DNA from 2 places in the Nonomuraea sp. NPDC049750 genome. Region 2 is predicted to be linked to the other one. Evidence: riboswitches for the same ligand, from Rfam matches in the RefSeq annotation. Region 2 holds a riboswitch; the other holds the start of a gene.

Region 1 (7,543 bases), on a different contig from region 2:
AGGGAGGTGCCGAGCACGACGGTCCGCTCGGCCGGTCCTGGCCCGTTCAGCGGCTGCTCGCGCAGCCAGCCGAAGTCGTGGCGGACCAGGTCGACGCCCGCCGCGCGGACGGCCGCCGCCAGCTCGTCGGTCACCGGCAGCGCGGTGAAGACCGACACCCGGCTCGCGCGCAGCCTGATCGCCGCCGCCAGCCCCAGGGCCGCGCGCAGCTTTCCCGGGTGGGCGCGCGCCCGCAACAGCGGTTTGTACGGCCCTTCGGCTAGCAGAGACAGCAACCGGAGCGTGGCCAGCCCGTCATCGACGATCACGATGCGGCCCGGATGGGAGACGAGCCAGCGCAGCTGAACCCGGCCGGAGAAGGCGTCGCCGACGGCGTGCGGGGAGCGCGGCATGCGCTCGCGCGGCTCGGCCAGCTCCAGCCCCTCGGGCAGCGCCAGGCCGGACAGCTCCCGGCGGGTGGCCTTGAGCGCTCGCAGCCCGGCACGCGGCACGACGACCGTGGCAGGCCCCAGCAGCCCAGCGCGGTGCGCCTCTATGGCGCACAGCATCTGAAGCGGGGACTCCACCCAGGCCGACGCCTGTTTGCCCACTCTGTTACCCCCGCGGGGTGATAGCCCGATCACGACCGCTTCAAGCTAGCCCGGCCGCCTTAAGCCGCCAGAAACGGGACATGAACAATGGAACCCATCAACTACCACTGGTTGAAGCTGGTGGTTTGCTCTCACGGTCCCGTCTGGTTGAAGGGAGGCCGGTAGCGTGTGGCTGGTTGATGGCAGCCCAGCCCGCAGCGCCGCGTGTGGCGATGTTGCGGGCCGCGATGTGGTCGGCGTGCCCAGCGAGGCCACACCTGGTGCAGACGAACCGGCCCCGCGCCGGTCGGTTCGCCCTGCTGATGTTCCCGCAGTTCGGACACGCCTGCGAGGTGTAGGCGGGGTCGACCAGCACGAAGGCGACCCCCGTCCGGGCGGCCTTGTAGCGGGTGAACGTGGTCTGCTGGGCGAAGGCCCAGCTGTGCAGGGTGCGCCGCTGGAACCGGTGAGCCCTTACCCGCCCGCGGATACCCTGCAGATCCTCCAAGGCGACCCCGCGACCGGTGCGTTCGGCTTCACGCACCACATGCTTGCTGATCTGGTGGTTGAGGTCGGTCATCATCCGATGCTCACGACCGGACAGACGGCGCAGCACCCGCCGCGCCGCCGACGTGCCCTTCTTCTGCAACCGGCGGCGTTGCCGGTGCCGCCGCTCCCGCAGGGTTCGGACGTGGCCGTTGCCACCGACCGGCCCCGGCAGCGCCGGTCCGGGCAGCACCGCACCGTCGGAGGTGACCGCAAGGTTCGCCACCCCTTGATCCACCCCCACAAATCCGTGAACCGGCTCACGCACCGCCGGTCGGGGCAGGGTGAGCGCGACCTGCAGCAGCCACACGCCGCGTCGGCAGACCAGGTCGGCCTCGCCGAGCGGCAGCGTGTCGATGGCTTTGAGGTCTTCTGGGCGGCCGGTGTAGGGGGCGGTGACGCGGCCGGTGGGGGTCCACAGCGACACGGTGCGGGCGTCACGGTTGAAGCTCATCAGCCGGGCGTCGTAGGGGACGGCGCCGTGCGGGCGGAAGATGTGGGCGCGTTTCTTGCTGGCGCGCCGGTTGGCATAGGCGCCGGCCACCCGGGCGATCGCCCGCACAGCCGCTTGCGCACCCAGCCCGGCCACCTGCCCGCGCACCTCGTAGTAGGCCAGCCGATGCAACTCCACCACCGCGAACGTGCGGTGCTGCCAGGCCAGGCGGGAGACAACAGTGGCCGCCTTATTACACAACAGCACCGCCGCCGCCAGCGCCTCCGCCTGGGCCGGAGTGGGCGTGAGCCGCAGTTGCACGATCGTGGGCAGGCCGTGTCGTTTGGCGGTGGAGCGGCGGATCGCCATCGCGCACCTCCTGTCACAGCAGCCCCACCCACCGCAGACATTACCGAACGTGACCAAGCCTTTCCACACTGTTTTCGAAAGGAGGAGTGGCGCTTCCTCCCGGCCCCGAAGGACCGGGTCTCCGCGCCACCATTCAGATGAACTCCCTACTACTCAACAGCGACGGCGTGCAGGTGCCGCAGCTCGGGTTCGGCGTCTGGCAGGTGCCGGACGACGAGGCCGAACAGGTCGTGACGGCCGCTCTGGAGGCCGGTTACCGCCACATCGACACCGCCAGCGCGTACGGGAACGAGGAGGGCGTCGGCCGGGCCGTACGCGCCTCGGGGATCCCGCGCGAGAAGCTGTTCGTCACCACCAAGCTCTTCAACAACGACCACGAGCGGGCGGAGGAGGCGTTCGACGAGAGCCTGTCCCGGCTCGGGCTCGACTACGTGGACCTGTACCTGATCCACTGGCCGGTGCCGTCGCAGGACAAGTACCTCCAGGCGTGGCGCGGCCTGGAGAAGATCTACCGTCAAGGCCGGGCGAAGGCGATCGGTGTGTCCAATTTCACCCCTGAGACGCTCACCCGGGTGATCGACGAGGCGGACATCACTCCGGCCATCAATCAGATCGAGCTGCACCCGCACTTCCAGCAACGGCAGATGCGGCAGTTCCACGAGGACAACGGCATCCTCACGGAGGCGTGGAGCCCGCTGGGGCAGGGCAAGGGCCTGCTCGGCGACCCGGCGCTCGCCGTGCTGTCGGAGAAGCACGCCAGGACGCCCGCGCAGATCGTGCTGCGCTGGCACATCCAGCTCGGCAACGTGGTGATCCCCAAATCGGTCACGCCGGCGCGGATCAAAGAGAACTTCGAGGTGTTCGACTTCGTCCTCGACACCGAGGACATGGCGGCCATCGGCGCGCTGAACCAGGAGAACGGCCGCATCGGCCCCAACCCGGACACTTTCGCCTGGATGGGGTGATTCCCTACGATCTTTCCTCATGAAGGATCTCTCATGGGGTATCGCGGCCACGGGTGTCATCGCCGCAAAGGTCGGGGCGGTCATCGCCGCTGAGCCGGGGATGCGGGTGGCCGCCGTCGGTTCGCGCGACCTCGGCCGCGCGCGGGCGCTGGCCTCGGAACTGGGCGCCGAGTCGGCGTACGGCTCGTACGCGGAGCTGTGCGCCGACCCCGGCGTCGACGCGGTCTACGTGGCGACCCCGCACGCCCAGCACCTGGAGGTCGCCGAGGCGGCGATCGCGGCGGGCAAGGCGGTGTTGTGCGAGAAGCCGCTCGCCGCGTCCGTCGCCGACGCCGAGCGGATGGTCCAGCTCGCCCGCGATGCCGGGGTGTTTCTGATGGAAGCCATGTGGACCCGGTTCAATCCGCTCATCCAGCGGGTGGCCGGCGATCCCCGGTTCGGGGAGATCCGCTCGGTCCAGGCGTCGTTCGGCTTCAAGGCTCCCTACGATCCCGCGCACCGGCTGTGGGCGCCGGAGCTGGGCGGCGGGGCGCTGCTCGACCTGGGCGTCTACTCGTTCGGGCTGGCGCAGCTGCTGCTCGGGATGCCCTCACGGATGCACGTCACGGGCTCGCTGGCGCCTTCAGGGGTGGACGCGGAGGCGGGCGGGGTGCTGGTCTATCCGGGGGGCAGGCGGGCTCTGGTGGAGTGCTCGCTGCTGGGCCCGTACGCGAACGACGCCCTCGTGGTGGGCACCGACATGCGCGCCCACATCAAGGCGCCGTTCTGGGCGCCGGAGCGGGTCGTGCTGAGCGGGCCGTCGATGGAGACGGAGGAGCTCGAGCTCGATCCGGCGGACAACGGGTACGCCGGCGAGGTGCGCGAGGTACGGGACGCCATGGCCGAAGGCAGGACCGAATCCGCGATCATGCCACTTGACGAAAGCCTTGCCATGATGGGGCTTCTGGCCGACGCGAGGGAGCAGCTCTCTTAGCTGGCGATTCATCTATTTGTAAGACCCTTGCCTCTTGCATTACCTTTGTGGTCATATGAGGCATACGTCCGGTTTGTCCGTTCGTTGCCAGACCATCGCACAAAGGCATCACAGGACCGTCCTGTGACCGCTGAATCCGCCTCGCGCGGAACCGGGGACCCACCGTCCTTTGGGGTGTATCGGCACGTCACGTGCCGTAGGACAGCTTCCACGTCCGAACCCGTCAGCTAACCCGGTAAGCGGCATGGAAGCAAGGAGTTACCCCCTCGATGGCGAAGTCCCATCTTTTTCGCGCCACCAAGTCGACCTTTGCTCACGCCGTCCTCGGCGTGAGCGTCGCGGCCGCCGCACTCGCCGGCCAGTCCGCCGCCCACGCGGACACCGCCACCGCCCACGCCGCCGTGGCCCCGGCACACGCCGCCGCGAAGAGCCACCCGGAGAGCGAGATCAAGGCCAAGGCCACGGTCTCGCGGGTGTTGGCGCTGGCCAAGGCCCAGGTCGGCACCACTGAGAACGCCTACGGTGGCGGCACCAAGTTCCAGAAGTGGTACATGAACTCCCCGCGCGCCCTGGAGACCCTCAGGCGCGACGGCGGCACCCGGGCGGACTACCTGAACGCCGCCTGGTGCTCGATGTTCGTCTCGTGGGTCGGCGAGCAGTCCGGCGCGCGCAGCATGATCGGCTGGGACGCCTACACGGTCGAGCACGCGAAGTGGTTCGCCCACAACAACCACTGGGGCACGACCCCGAAGCCGGGCGCCGTGGTGTTCTTCTCGTGGGGCGGCAGCAAGAGCCTGGACGACATCGAGCACGTCGGTTTCGTCGTCAAGGACAACCACGACGGCACGATCTCCACGATCGAGGGCAACACCGGCAACGGCAGCGTCCAGCAGCGCGTCCGGCCGACGTCCCAGGTGGTCGGCTACGGCTACCCGAGCTACGGCGCCTGACGACTTCCTGACCGAGGGCTCTCCTGCCGACGAGCGCGCGTCCTTCTGGACGCGCGCTCGTCGGCGTCTCACGCTCCCGTACCGGCTGCCGAAAAGCCCACCACGTTGGGCTGAACAGCGCATGGCCGCCTTATCTGCCCATCAGACCGCAACCCCCCAAGTTTGGGGATGTCACGATCCTGCGATCACCTCAGACACTGACGGTGGCCGGACAGCGAGCCGGTTCTCGATACTGGAGGAGGGGACATGTCACCGACGACACAGCAGGACAACTGGCGCTTCTGTAACAAGTGCTACACCCTTTGGTGGAATGGCCGCCCCGACAACGGGCACTGCCCCGCAGGCGGCGCCCACGAGGGGCACGGCAGCTGGAACTTCTACCTCCCGGCGAACCCCGCCGAGCACATCTGACGCAAGGCCGGGCCCCCGGCCGACCTCCCCGCGACGCCACGGCTTCGCGGGGAGATCGGCGTTGGATCCCACAAGTCGGGAGGGAAGGGCGTCGACGATCCGCGCCGCGTACTCCTCTTCCTCGAAGTCGTTGTCCTGCCGCAGGCCGAGACAGAAGACCTAGCGCTCGGCGGCGACACGACGGGCGTGTCGGCGGGTGCCTCAGCAGCCGTCGGTCACGTAGCAGCCCTTCACCTTCCACCTGCCGCTGTAGTAGGCGCCGCTGGTGGCCTTGCTCGTGCTGCCTATGGAGACCAGGCTGCCCGGGATGTAGGAGCAGGACGAGGTGGAACAGAAGTACCCGTAGACCCGGAAATAGGTCTCAAGCCCGCTGGTGCACTTGACGCTCACGGAGTGGTCGCTGCTCGCGGTCTTCGAGCAGCCGCTCACCGCGGCCGCCTGGGAGGCGGTGCCGCCGATGAGGGCGGTGGCCCCGATAACAATGCCGGCGACGCTGGAAATGATCTTTTTCGTCATGGGCGTTCATGATCGCCCGACTGTGCCCCTCTTTTCAAGAGATCCCCACAGCAATCCGGAAATTTCTCGATCTTTGCGCAAGCGTGAGCAGCTGCTCGTTCGAGGTGATTGAGGAGGGCTGCGTGCCGGTGACGCTGCCCACGTCGGCGTACCGCTACTTCGCCGAACCGGCCTGGTAGCCGTGGCGACGCCTCACTTGGCCGGAAATTCGATGTCCGTGGCAGGCAGTACGTTCCATGGCCCATGAACCTCTATGAGCTCTTCGAGCACGGTGACGTTGCGGCGCTCACGACTCACCTGGAACAACAGCCGGACAGCGCCGGTGACGTGCTGCAGATGGCGGCGCAGAGCGAACGTCTTGACCTGCTGGAGTGCGTGTTATCTCACCGTCCGCCGGTGGGATCTCGATGTCGGGCTTGAGTACGCCGCACGACGCCGCGGCGCCGCCGCCTTCGTCCGGGTACTGCTCCCCGCCGGCGCCTCGCCGGCCGCGACCGGCAACCGCTCCCGTTGTGGGCCGCGCCAGGGCCGGTGCTGTGGAGAACTTGCAGCTTCTGCTCGCCGCTGGCGCTGACGTCAACGTGGTGACACCGACATTGCACCGCCCGCTCGACATCGCGGAAGACCTCGGCGATGCGACCATCATTCGTCAGCTGCGAGAACGCGGCGCCAAGGTCGTGGGGCCCGAAGAACTCAACCCTGATCAGGCGGCTCGGTCGCCGGGGCGATCGTCGAGTATGGCGGGATCGAGGATCACAAGCTGGCGCTCGCCCTGGGGCAGTGCATCACCTTCGACGTTCCGGAGGTTGTGCCACGGCTGATCGCCGCCGGTGTCGACTGCGACTCGCCGAAAACTACTATAAGGCACCACCGCTCGTGCGAGGCACCGCTCACATTCTTCGTCCAGATCGACCTTTCCCGCACACCGAAAGCCGCACGGGAAGCCTTCGGCCTGGGCCTGCTGCAATTGTTCCCCTGCACAACGTGCAACCCTTACCACCCGTTCTCCAGCGGTGATCTGGTGCGGATCGTCGACCCGGCCGGCGCGGTCACCCCCGTGAAGGAACCGGAAGGAGCACGTGTGCTCCCGGTACGGCCGATCATCGGCTGGGGCCGCGCGGCCAAGGACTATCCCTATCGCGAGGCCGACGAGCCGGCGCTGCTCCCCGACGAACGCGAGGTCGTATTCACACTCAACCGCCAGGGCGACAAACTCGGCGGCTGGCCGAGCTGGGCACAAGATCCCGACTACCCGCGCTGCCCCCATGGCGACCACCGAATGACACAGCCGATCCTGCAGATCGACTCCAACCATGGTGTCGCACACACGTGGGGCGACAACGGCGCGCTCAACCAGGGCAAACAGCCGTTGTCACCGAATGATCGTCAAGATCGCCTGGGGACGATCGGCGTACGCAGACGAATCGAATCTGCCCTGTGGGCTTGACCTTGACGCTGCGTCAGCCCTCCATGCTGGCTGTCATGAGCAGCCCTCCAACAAGCCATCGGGTCCGATTGGACGGGCCCCGGGAGGGTGCTGGAGCACCCCTCCGAGGCCGCGCGCGCTACAGCAGAGCGCGGTGAACGGAACCCGATCCGCGAAGTCGTCCGGGGAGGACCCTGTGGAGCTCGCCGAGGAGTCGCTTCGGAACCACCCGGAGGGTCAGCGGATCAGTCCGAGGGGAGCGGCTGACCAACGCCATCGATGGCGGTTCCCGGGCGACAAACCGTAACGAGAGAATGGATATCCCAATGACAGCCGATCAGGGCCGCGACAACGCCTCCGTGAGCGGCGGTGGTGATGACGATCT
Region 2 (7,543 bases):
GTGCGGGAGCCGCTGATGTGCCATTTGAGACGGTAAAGCCGATCTCCAGGTCGAGCGCTGGCGCATCTGGGGGTCCGTACGGCATGTTGGGGTGCCGTTAACGGATGTGTCACCAATCGCCAAATGCGGGCAGCCCCTTAACTGACCTGCTGTAATGCCCTGCCGCTTCGGGCTGTCACGGATGGAACCGGGTGGCGTCCGGGTCGAGGAGTACCACCGAGCGTGCCGTACATTCGGTGCGTGAATGTGTCGGAAGCGATCCGGGTGCGGTAGATGTTCGTCTTCGCGCTCCCGCACCGCGGGCGGCTCACGTGGCCGCTCCGCGCGGTCCGGCTCGCCGGGCTGGTGGTCCTCTTGGTCACCATCATGCGGACGGATCCCGGCCTGATCGACCGCCGTCCCGTCGTGATGGCCGGGCTGCTCGCGGCGGCGAGCGCGGGATGGCTGCTCTGGCTGGCCTCGGACTGGCTCGGCCGCCGTTCGCTGGTCGTGGCGCTGCTGCTGATGGGCGTCGCGGGGGCCGCGCTGACGGGTGCGGGTGCGGGCGTGGCCGTCGCGTTCCCCGCCGTGGCGCTCATCGACGCCGGAGCCAGGCTGCCGCCGCGCCAGGTCCTGCCGATCACGTTCGCGACCGTCGCGGCCACGGTCTCGCTGAGGCCCTCCCCGCCCTGGCCGTACCTGGTCGCGCACGTCTCGGTGCTGGTGGCGTGCGTGTTGCTCGGGACGTTCAGGAAGCAGGTGCTGCAGCGCGCGGAGCAGGCAGAGCTGCTCCTGGGCAACGCCGAACGGGCGGCGCAGGAGCAGGCCAGGGCGGCGGCGCTGGCCGAGCGTTCGCGGATCGCCAGGGAGATCCACGACATCCAGGCGCACGCGCTGTCGGCGCTCTCGGTGCAGCTCAAGGTGGTGGACGCGCTGGTGGAGGAGGGGGCGGAGGACGAGCGGATCAGAGTCTTCCTCCGGCGGGCGCAGGAACTGGCCGACGAGGGGCTGGTGGAGACCAGGCGCGCCATTCTCGCGCTGCGGGACGAGGCGCTGCCACTGGAGGAGCTGCTGACCGGCCTGGCCACGGCCTACGCCGACCGTGCCGGCAAGCCCGCGGAGCTGGAGATGGAGGCGGCATCCGCGGAGCTGTCCGCCGACGTCGCCCTGACGCTGTATCGGGGGGTGCAGGAGGCGCTCACGAACGCACGCAAGCACGCGCCGGGAAGCCCCGTGCGCATACGCCTCGCTTACGGCACACACGCCACGCTGAGCGTTGTCAGCCAGGGCTCTGCCGCGCCGGTCGGCCCCGGCTTCGGGCTGCGCGGGCTCAAGGAACGGGCGGAGCGGCTGGGCGGGACGCTGAGCGCGGCCCCCAAGGGAGAGGAGTGGCACGTCGACATGCGGATCCCGCTGTGATCAAGGTGCTCGTGGCCGACGACCACCCGGTCGTCCGCGACGGACTGGCGGTCCTGCTCGGCCTGCTGCCCGACGTGGAGGTGGTCGCGACGGCGGGCACCGGCGCGGACGCGGTCGCGGCCGTGGCGGCGCACCGTCCCGACGTGGTGCTGATGGACCTGCGCATGCCCGAACTCGACGGCGTCGAGGCCATCCGGTGGATCGGTCGTGAACACCCGCGGACCGGCGTGGTCGTGCTCACCACCTACTCCGATCAGCGGGAGATCGCGGCGGCGTTGCGCGCGGGCGCGCTCAGCTACCTGACCAAGGACGCCTCACGCGAGGACATCTACCAGGCGGTGGCCGCCGCCGCTGAGGGACGCAGCCTGCTCACCAAGCGAGTCCGCGAGTCGCTCTTCGACGCCGCTCCGCCCCCCGAGCCTCCGGACGGGTTGACGAACCGCGAGCTGGAAGTGCTCAAGCTGGTCGCGGCGGGGCTGTCCAACCGGGAGATCGTGCAGCGGCTGCGCGTGAGCGAGGCCACGGTGAAAACGCACATCAACCGCATCTTCGCGAAGATCGGGGCGCGGGACCGCGCGCAGGCCGTCCGTTACGCCTACCGGCGGGGGATCGCCTCCGACTCTCAACCCACGGGTTGACGCGAACCAACCTCCGGCTTGACGATCGGCCCCGGCCCTGCGACCTACCGTCGTCTGCCATGAGCGATGTGAGCATATTCCTCCTCAACCTGATCATCTTCGCGATCGCCATCGAAAGCGACATCGGCCGGCGGAAGGTGGGGCTGTTCCGGCTCCTGCGCCCTGTGGCAGGGGCGGCGGCGCTGGTTCCGATCTTCTTCGACGGCTTCGAGCTGTCGGGCACCGGGCTGCTGCTCGAAGCCGCGGCCACCGTGCTCGGCCTGGCGATGGGATTGGCCGCGATCTCGTTCATGCGGTTCGAGTACGTGCCGGACAAGCAGGCCGTGTACTCCAGGGCCGGGCTTGCTTACGTGACCGCCTGGGTCGCCATCACCCTGACGAAGGTCGCCTTCTCGTACGGCGCGATGCACGTGTTCGGTCCAGAACTGGGCCGCTGGATGGCGGCGCACGACGTGGGAGCGAACGCGCTGAAGGCGGCGATCATCCTGCTCAATGTGTCGACGATGCTGGCCAGGGTCGGCGGCATCCACGTCAGGGCAAGGGCGACGGCCGCGCCGCGACCGGCTCCCGTTCCGGCTGGCGGGCACGGCTCTTAGCACGTGAGATCCGGGCAGCTCAACGCCGGCACCAGGCGGTCGCTCCCGTACACGCCGTCATAGTCCCCGCGGAACTCGTTGACCAGCCACGGCTCTCCGCTCGCGGGCCAGTACGCGACATTCTGCGCGTTGCCGGGTGCGGTCGTCAGGTAGTGGACGTCGAGCGTGGCGCGGTCGGCGGAGACCGTGACGCGGTGCAGGCAGGACTTGCGGTAGTCGCCGTAGATGTTTGCCGTGCCGCTCAGCATGTAGCTGACGGGAGGCGCGCCGTCGGGACACAACCCGACGACGATGTCGTTGCCGCCGGTGAACACGCCGCCCTGGAGTGCCCACACCGGGCTGGTCCACCCCTCGGGGGTGAGCCAAACCGTCGGAGCCCGTCTTGAGCAGGGCGGTGGACGCGTCGAGGGGCCAGCGGTGGATCTTCGCGCCGGAGCCGCCCCTCCGGTACTCGACGTCCGGCGAACTCGGAAAAGAGGAGGTGAACAGCCATACGCTGACACACAGGGCGGCGTGGGCGAACATCACCCTCGCGGGTCGATGACCAGCTCAAACGCCATCTTCAAGTGAGCGAATAGCTCATTAGATGCGATTCGTCCCATTTCTAGAACATCGAGATGTGCACGTGGTCGAAGTGGTTCTGGGTGATGCTGCCGCGGTCGGACATCGAGCTCCACCCCGAGCCCTGGTTGATGCGCTGCTTCCAGATCACGTACTTGACCCCGAGCTTGTCCTTGTTCTCCAGCGCCCAGGCCGCCACGCGGTCGCCGAGTGCCTGGTTGGCGGAGCTGGGCATGCTGCCACCGGTGCTCATCATGAAGTCGCACGCGCGCCCCAGCGGGTGCTCGCCGCCGCCGCCGTCCGCGCGGAAGCAGCCCACCTCGTACGGCAGCGCGAAGTCCTTCTGGATCAGCCCGCGGATCACCCGCATCCGGGCGGTGATGTTGTCGGTGCCTGAGGGCAGTTCGGGCGCCCAGCTGCCGTCCGAGCGGCGGCCGGGGCCGAACGGGATGAGGCCCTTCAGCTTCTTCTGGATGTCCTTGATGACGTCCTGCGCGTCGTCGCGCTGCTTGGCCACGTTGGCCGCGTCCTCGCGGATCTTCGCCTCGAGGGCGGTCGCCTGGTCCGCGGCCGCCTTCTTCTCGTCCCGGGCGGTGGCCACGCCCTGCACGACCGCCTGTTGCTCGGCCGCGAGGTGGTCCAGCAACGCCGCGCTGGAGGCATCGGTCGGCAGGGTGAGGTTCGGCAGCGCGCCGGTGCCGTTCTGGTACTGCAGGCGCGCGAGCTCGGTGACGCGTTTCTGAGCGGTGATGAGCTGGGCCTCCGCTGTGGCCAGCCGGTTCTTGGTCGTTTCCGAGTCCTGTTTGGCCTTGGCGAGTTCGACGCGCTTGAGATTGTAGGTCTCGATGAGCTTGTCGACCTTCTTGTCCAGCTGCTTCAGCTCCGCGCGGAGCTGGGCCTCGCTGGGCTTGGGGGCGGCAGCGGCGGGCGTGGCCGTGAAGGCGCCGAAGGCCATGGAAGCGGTGGTGATGAGAGCGATGGCAAGACTCGAGGGGGACGCAGCCGCCACGAAGGGTTTCCTCTCCCTATGCCGGCCGGGTTAGCTGACGGGTTCGGGCAGGGAGATGCCGCCTTACCACCTGAGTGGATTCACCCCAAGACGCGATGGGTCCCCGGCTCCCGGGCCACGCACCCAGGATTAGGCCAGCACCGACCGTTTAGGTCGGCGCTGAAAAGGGATATTAGTGGTAAAACCAAGGTCATGCGACTCCAAGCGGCAACCAATTAGAGATCTACCTGTGATTTAAGCATGCGTGCGGCTTCCTCCGGCAGGACATCGTTGACGAACGCGCCCATGGCCGACTCCGAGCCCGCCAGATACTTGAGTTTCCCGGGCGCCCGTCTGATGCTGAACAGCTCCAGGTGCAGATAGGCCAGGTCACGATCCTGCCGCACCGGCGCCTGGTGCCAGGCTGAGATGTACGGCATGGCGACGCCGAACAGCCCGTCGAGCGCCCGCAGTACGGAGGTGTAGAGCGGGGCGAAGGCGGCGCGTTCCTCCTCCGACAGCGCGGCCAGGTCCGGCACCTGCCGGTGCGGATACACGTGCACCTCGAACGGCCAGCGGGCGGCGGCGGGCACGAACGCCGTCCACAGCTCGTTGGCCGCCACCACGCGCACCCCGGCGGCCCGCTCGGCCGCCAGCACGTCGGCGAAGAGGTTGCCGCCCTGGTGCCGGGCGGCCGCGCCGAGCTGGAGTTTGGTCCGCGGGGTCACGTACGGGTAGGCGTAGATCTGCCCGTGCGGGTGCGGCAGCGTGATGCCGATCTCCTCGCCCCGGTTCTCGAAGCAGAACACCTGCTCGACACCCTCGATCGCGGACAGCTCGGCCGTACGGTCGGCCCACGCCTCCATGACCAGGCCCACCTGCTCGTCGGAGAGCCGCGAGAACGACGACGAATGCTCAGAGGTGAAGCACACCACCTCACACCGCCCCACGCCCGGCCGGACCTCACTCAGCCCCCCGACATCACCATAAGTCCCGAAATTTCCGGAAAACGAGGGGAAGCGGTTCTCGAACACCACCACGTCATAGTCGTACGCCGGGATCTCCGAAGCCCTCGTCTCGGACGACGGGCACAGCGGGCACTCGTTGGCCGGAGGCAGGAACGTACGCGTCTGGCGGTGCCCCGCCATCGCGATCCACTCCTCGGTGAGCGGGTCGTAGCGCAGCTCCGACGCCATCGGCCTGGGGTCGAGCGCCCGCCGGTCGATCGCGCTCCGGTCGGCGTCGTCGCGCCGGTCGAAGTAGATCAGCTCTCGGCCGTCGGCCAGGTGGGTGATGGTGCGTTTCACTGCGAGTCCTCCGCGATGATCAGTTCGCCGGCGCGTTCGCCCAGCTCCATGCGTGCTTCCTCGGGCAGTCCCGAGTCGCTGATGACCGCGTCGGCCTCGGTCAGATCGGCGATCGTGCTGATGCCGACCGTGTTCCACTTGGTGTGGTCGGCCGGGATGACCAGCCGGTGCGCCGCGTGCACCAGCTCCCTGTCGGTCTCCGACTCCAGCAGGTTGGGCGTGGTGAACCCGGCCCGCACGCTCATCCCGTGCACGCCGAGGAACAGCGTGTCCACATGCAGCCGCCGGATCGCGGCCACCGCGACCGGGCCGACGAGGGCGTCGGACGGCGTGCGTACGCCGCCGGTCAGCACGACCGTGCGGTCGGCGCGCGGGTTGCGGTGGAAGACGTCGGCCACCGGGATCGAATTGGTGATGACCGTGAGCTCGGGCACCGAGATGAGGTGGTGGGCCAGGGCCCAGGTGGTGGTCCCGGCCGACAGGGCGACCGCGGTGCCGGGCCGGACGAACTGGGCGGCGCGGCGCGCGATGGCCTCCTTCTCCTGCTGCTGGCGGGCGGACTTGGCGGTGAAGCCCGGCTCCTCGGTCGAGCCGGGCCCCAGCGCGGTCGCGCCGCCGTGCACCTTCTCCAGCAGCCCGCGCTCGGCGAGCACTTCGAGGTCGCGGCGGACCGTCATGTCGGAGACGCCGAGCTCGCGAACGAGGTCGGCCACCCGAACGCCGCCGCTGCTGCGCACGCGTTCGAGAATCGCCTGCTGGCGCTGCTGTGCGAGCACGCCCCCGCTCCTTCCAACAGATTCCACCAAATTATGACACGACTTTGTTGGGGAATGTTAGGTCGTACGGGTTGTGCGGTAGACCACAGCGCGAGACGTTGGGAAACGGACCGATCACTGGAGGTACCCATGGCGAAGCGATCACGCAAGACCAAGGCGCGCAAGAAGAAGAAGGCCAACCACGGCAAGCGTCCGAACGCGAACTGACGGCGGGCCGGCCGCGGTGAGCTCCTTTCACCTCGGCCGGTGCGACGGCTCAGCCCGGGAGACCGTGCAGGGCCTCGTCGATGCGCTCCTGCGGGAGCGGGTAGTCCTCCATGCGCCCCGACAGGTAGCGGTCGTAGGCGGCCAGATCGAAGTGGCCGTGCCCGCACAGCGCGGTCAGGATCACCTTCTCCTCGCCGCTCTCCCTGCACCGCAGCGCCTCGGCGATGGTCTCGGCCAGCGCGTGCGTCGGCTCGGGCGCCGGGACGATGCCCTCGGTACGGGCGAAGCGCACACCGGCCTCGAAGCACTCGGTCTGTGACTTGGTCACCGCCTCGAACAGGCCCAGTTCGTACATGTGCGACAGCAACGGCGACATACCGTGATAACGCAGCCCGCCCGCGTGGATCGGATCGGGCACGAACCCGTGACCCAGCGTGTGCATCTTGAGCAGCGGCGTGAAGCCCGCCGCGTCGCCGAAGTCGTAGGCGTAGACGCCCCGCGTGAACGACGGGCACGCCTCGGGCTCGACGGCGCGCAGCGTGACGTCGAGGTTGCCGGCCAGCTTCTCGCGCAGGAACGGGAAGGTGAGCCCGGCGAAGTTCGAGCCGCCTCCGGTGCAGCCGATGATCAGGTCCGGCATCTCCTCCAGCTGGGCCAGCGCCTCCTCGCCGATGACGGTCTGGTGCATGAGCACGTGGTTCAGTACCGAACCGAGCGCGTAGCGGGCATCCGGGTTCGCGCCGGCCACCTCGACCGCCTCGCTGATCGCGATGCCGAGGCTGCCGGGCGAGCCGGGGTCGTCGGCCAGCACCTTGCTGCCCGCCCCGGTCACGGTCGAGGGGCTGGGGTACACCGTCGCGCCGTACACCTGCATAAGTGAGCGCCGATAGGGCTTCTGGTCGTAGGAGGCGCGGACCATCCAGATCTGGCACTCCAGATCGAACTGCGCACACGCGAACGCCAGCGCCGACCCCCACTGTCCCGCTCCGGTCTCCGTGGTGAGCAGCCGTACGCCTTCGCGGGCGTTGTAGTACGCCTGGGGGACGGCGGTGTTCGGCTTGTGCGACCCGGC

Evidence for each region. A riboswitch is a leader RNA that binds a small molecule or an ion and turns the genes downstream of it on or off. The one in region 2 is predicted to bind cyclic di-AMP.
Region 1: it holds a riboswitch for cyclic di-AMP, as region 2 does, so the genes downstream of both, AB0J16_RS42085 (CHAP domain-containing protein) here and AB0J16_RS56025 (hypothetical protein) in region 2, are expected to answer to the same signal.

Annotation. Positions count from the first base shown of each region.
Region 1 covers NZ_JBFANB010000023.1:145,280-152,822, reverse strand. Annotated here, with positions in the region: gene AB0J16_RS42105 (hypothetical protein) at 1-566, opposite strand, end outside; gene AB0J16_RS42100 (transposase) at 688-1,917, opposite strand; gene AB0J16_RS42095 (aldo/keto reductase) at 2,055-2,882, shown strand; gene AB0J16_RS42090 (Gfo/Idh/MocA family oxidoreductase) at 2,902-3,855, shown strand; cyclic di-AMP (ydaO/yuaA leader) riboswitch at 3,974-4,112, shown strand; gene AB0J16_RS42085 (CHAP domain-containing protein) at 4,125-4,805, shown strand; gene AB0J16_RS42080 (hypothetical protein) at 5,052-5,216, shown strand; gene AB0J16_RS42075 (hypothetical protein) at 5,418-5,732, opposite strand; gene AB0J16_RS42070 (hypothetical protein) at 5,976-6,152, shown strand; gene AB0J16_RS42065 (DUF1963 domain-containing protein) at 6,541-7,179, shown strand; gene AB0J16_RS42060 (serine hydrolase domain-containing protein) at 7,485-7,543, shown strand, end outside.
Region 2 covers NZ_JBFANB010000049.1:30,832-38,374, forward strand. Annotated here, with positions in the region: gene AB0J16_RS56000 (DUF2716 domain-containing protein) at 1-113, opposite strand, end outside; gene AB0J16_RS56005 (histidine kinase) at 274-1,398, shown strand; gene AB0J16_RS56010 (response regulator transcription factor) at 1,395-2,036, shown strand; gene AB0J16_RS56015 (hypothetical protein) at 2,096-2,632, shown strand; gene AB0J16_RS56020 (hypothetical protein) at 2,629-2,967, opposite strand; gene AB0J16_RS56025 (hypothetical protein) at 3,237-4,202, opposite strand; cyclic di-AMP (ydaO/yuaA leader) riboswitch at 4,208-4,348, opposite strand; gene galT (galactose-1-phosphate uridylyltransferase) at 4,418-5,488, opposite strand; gene AB0J16_RS56035 (DeoR/GlpR family DNA-binding transcription regulator) at 5,485-6,264, opposite strand; gene AB0J16_RS56040 (TrpB-like pyridoxal phosphate-dependent enzyme) at 6,521-7,543, opposite strand, start outside.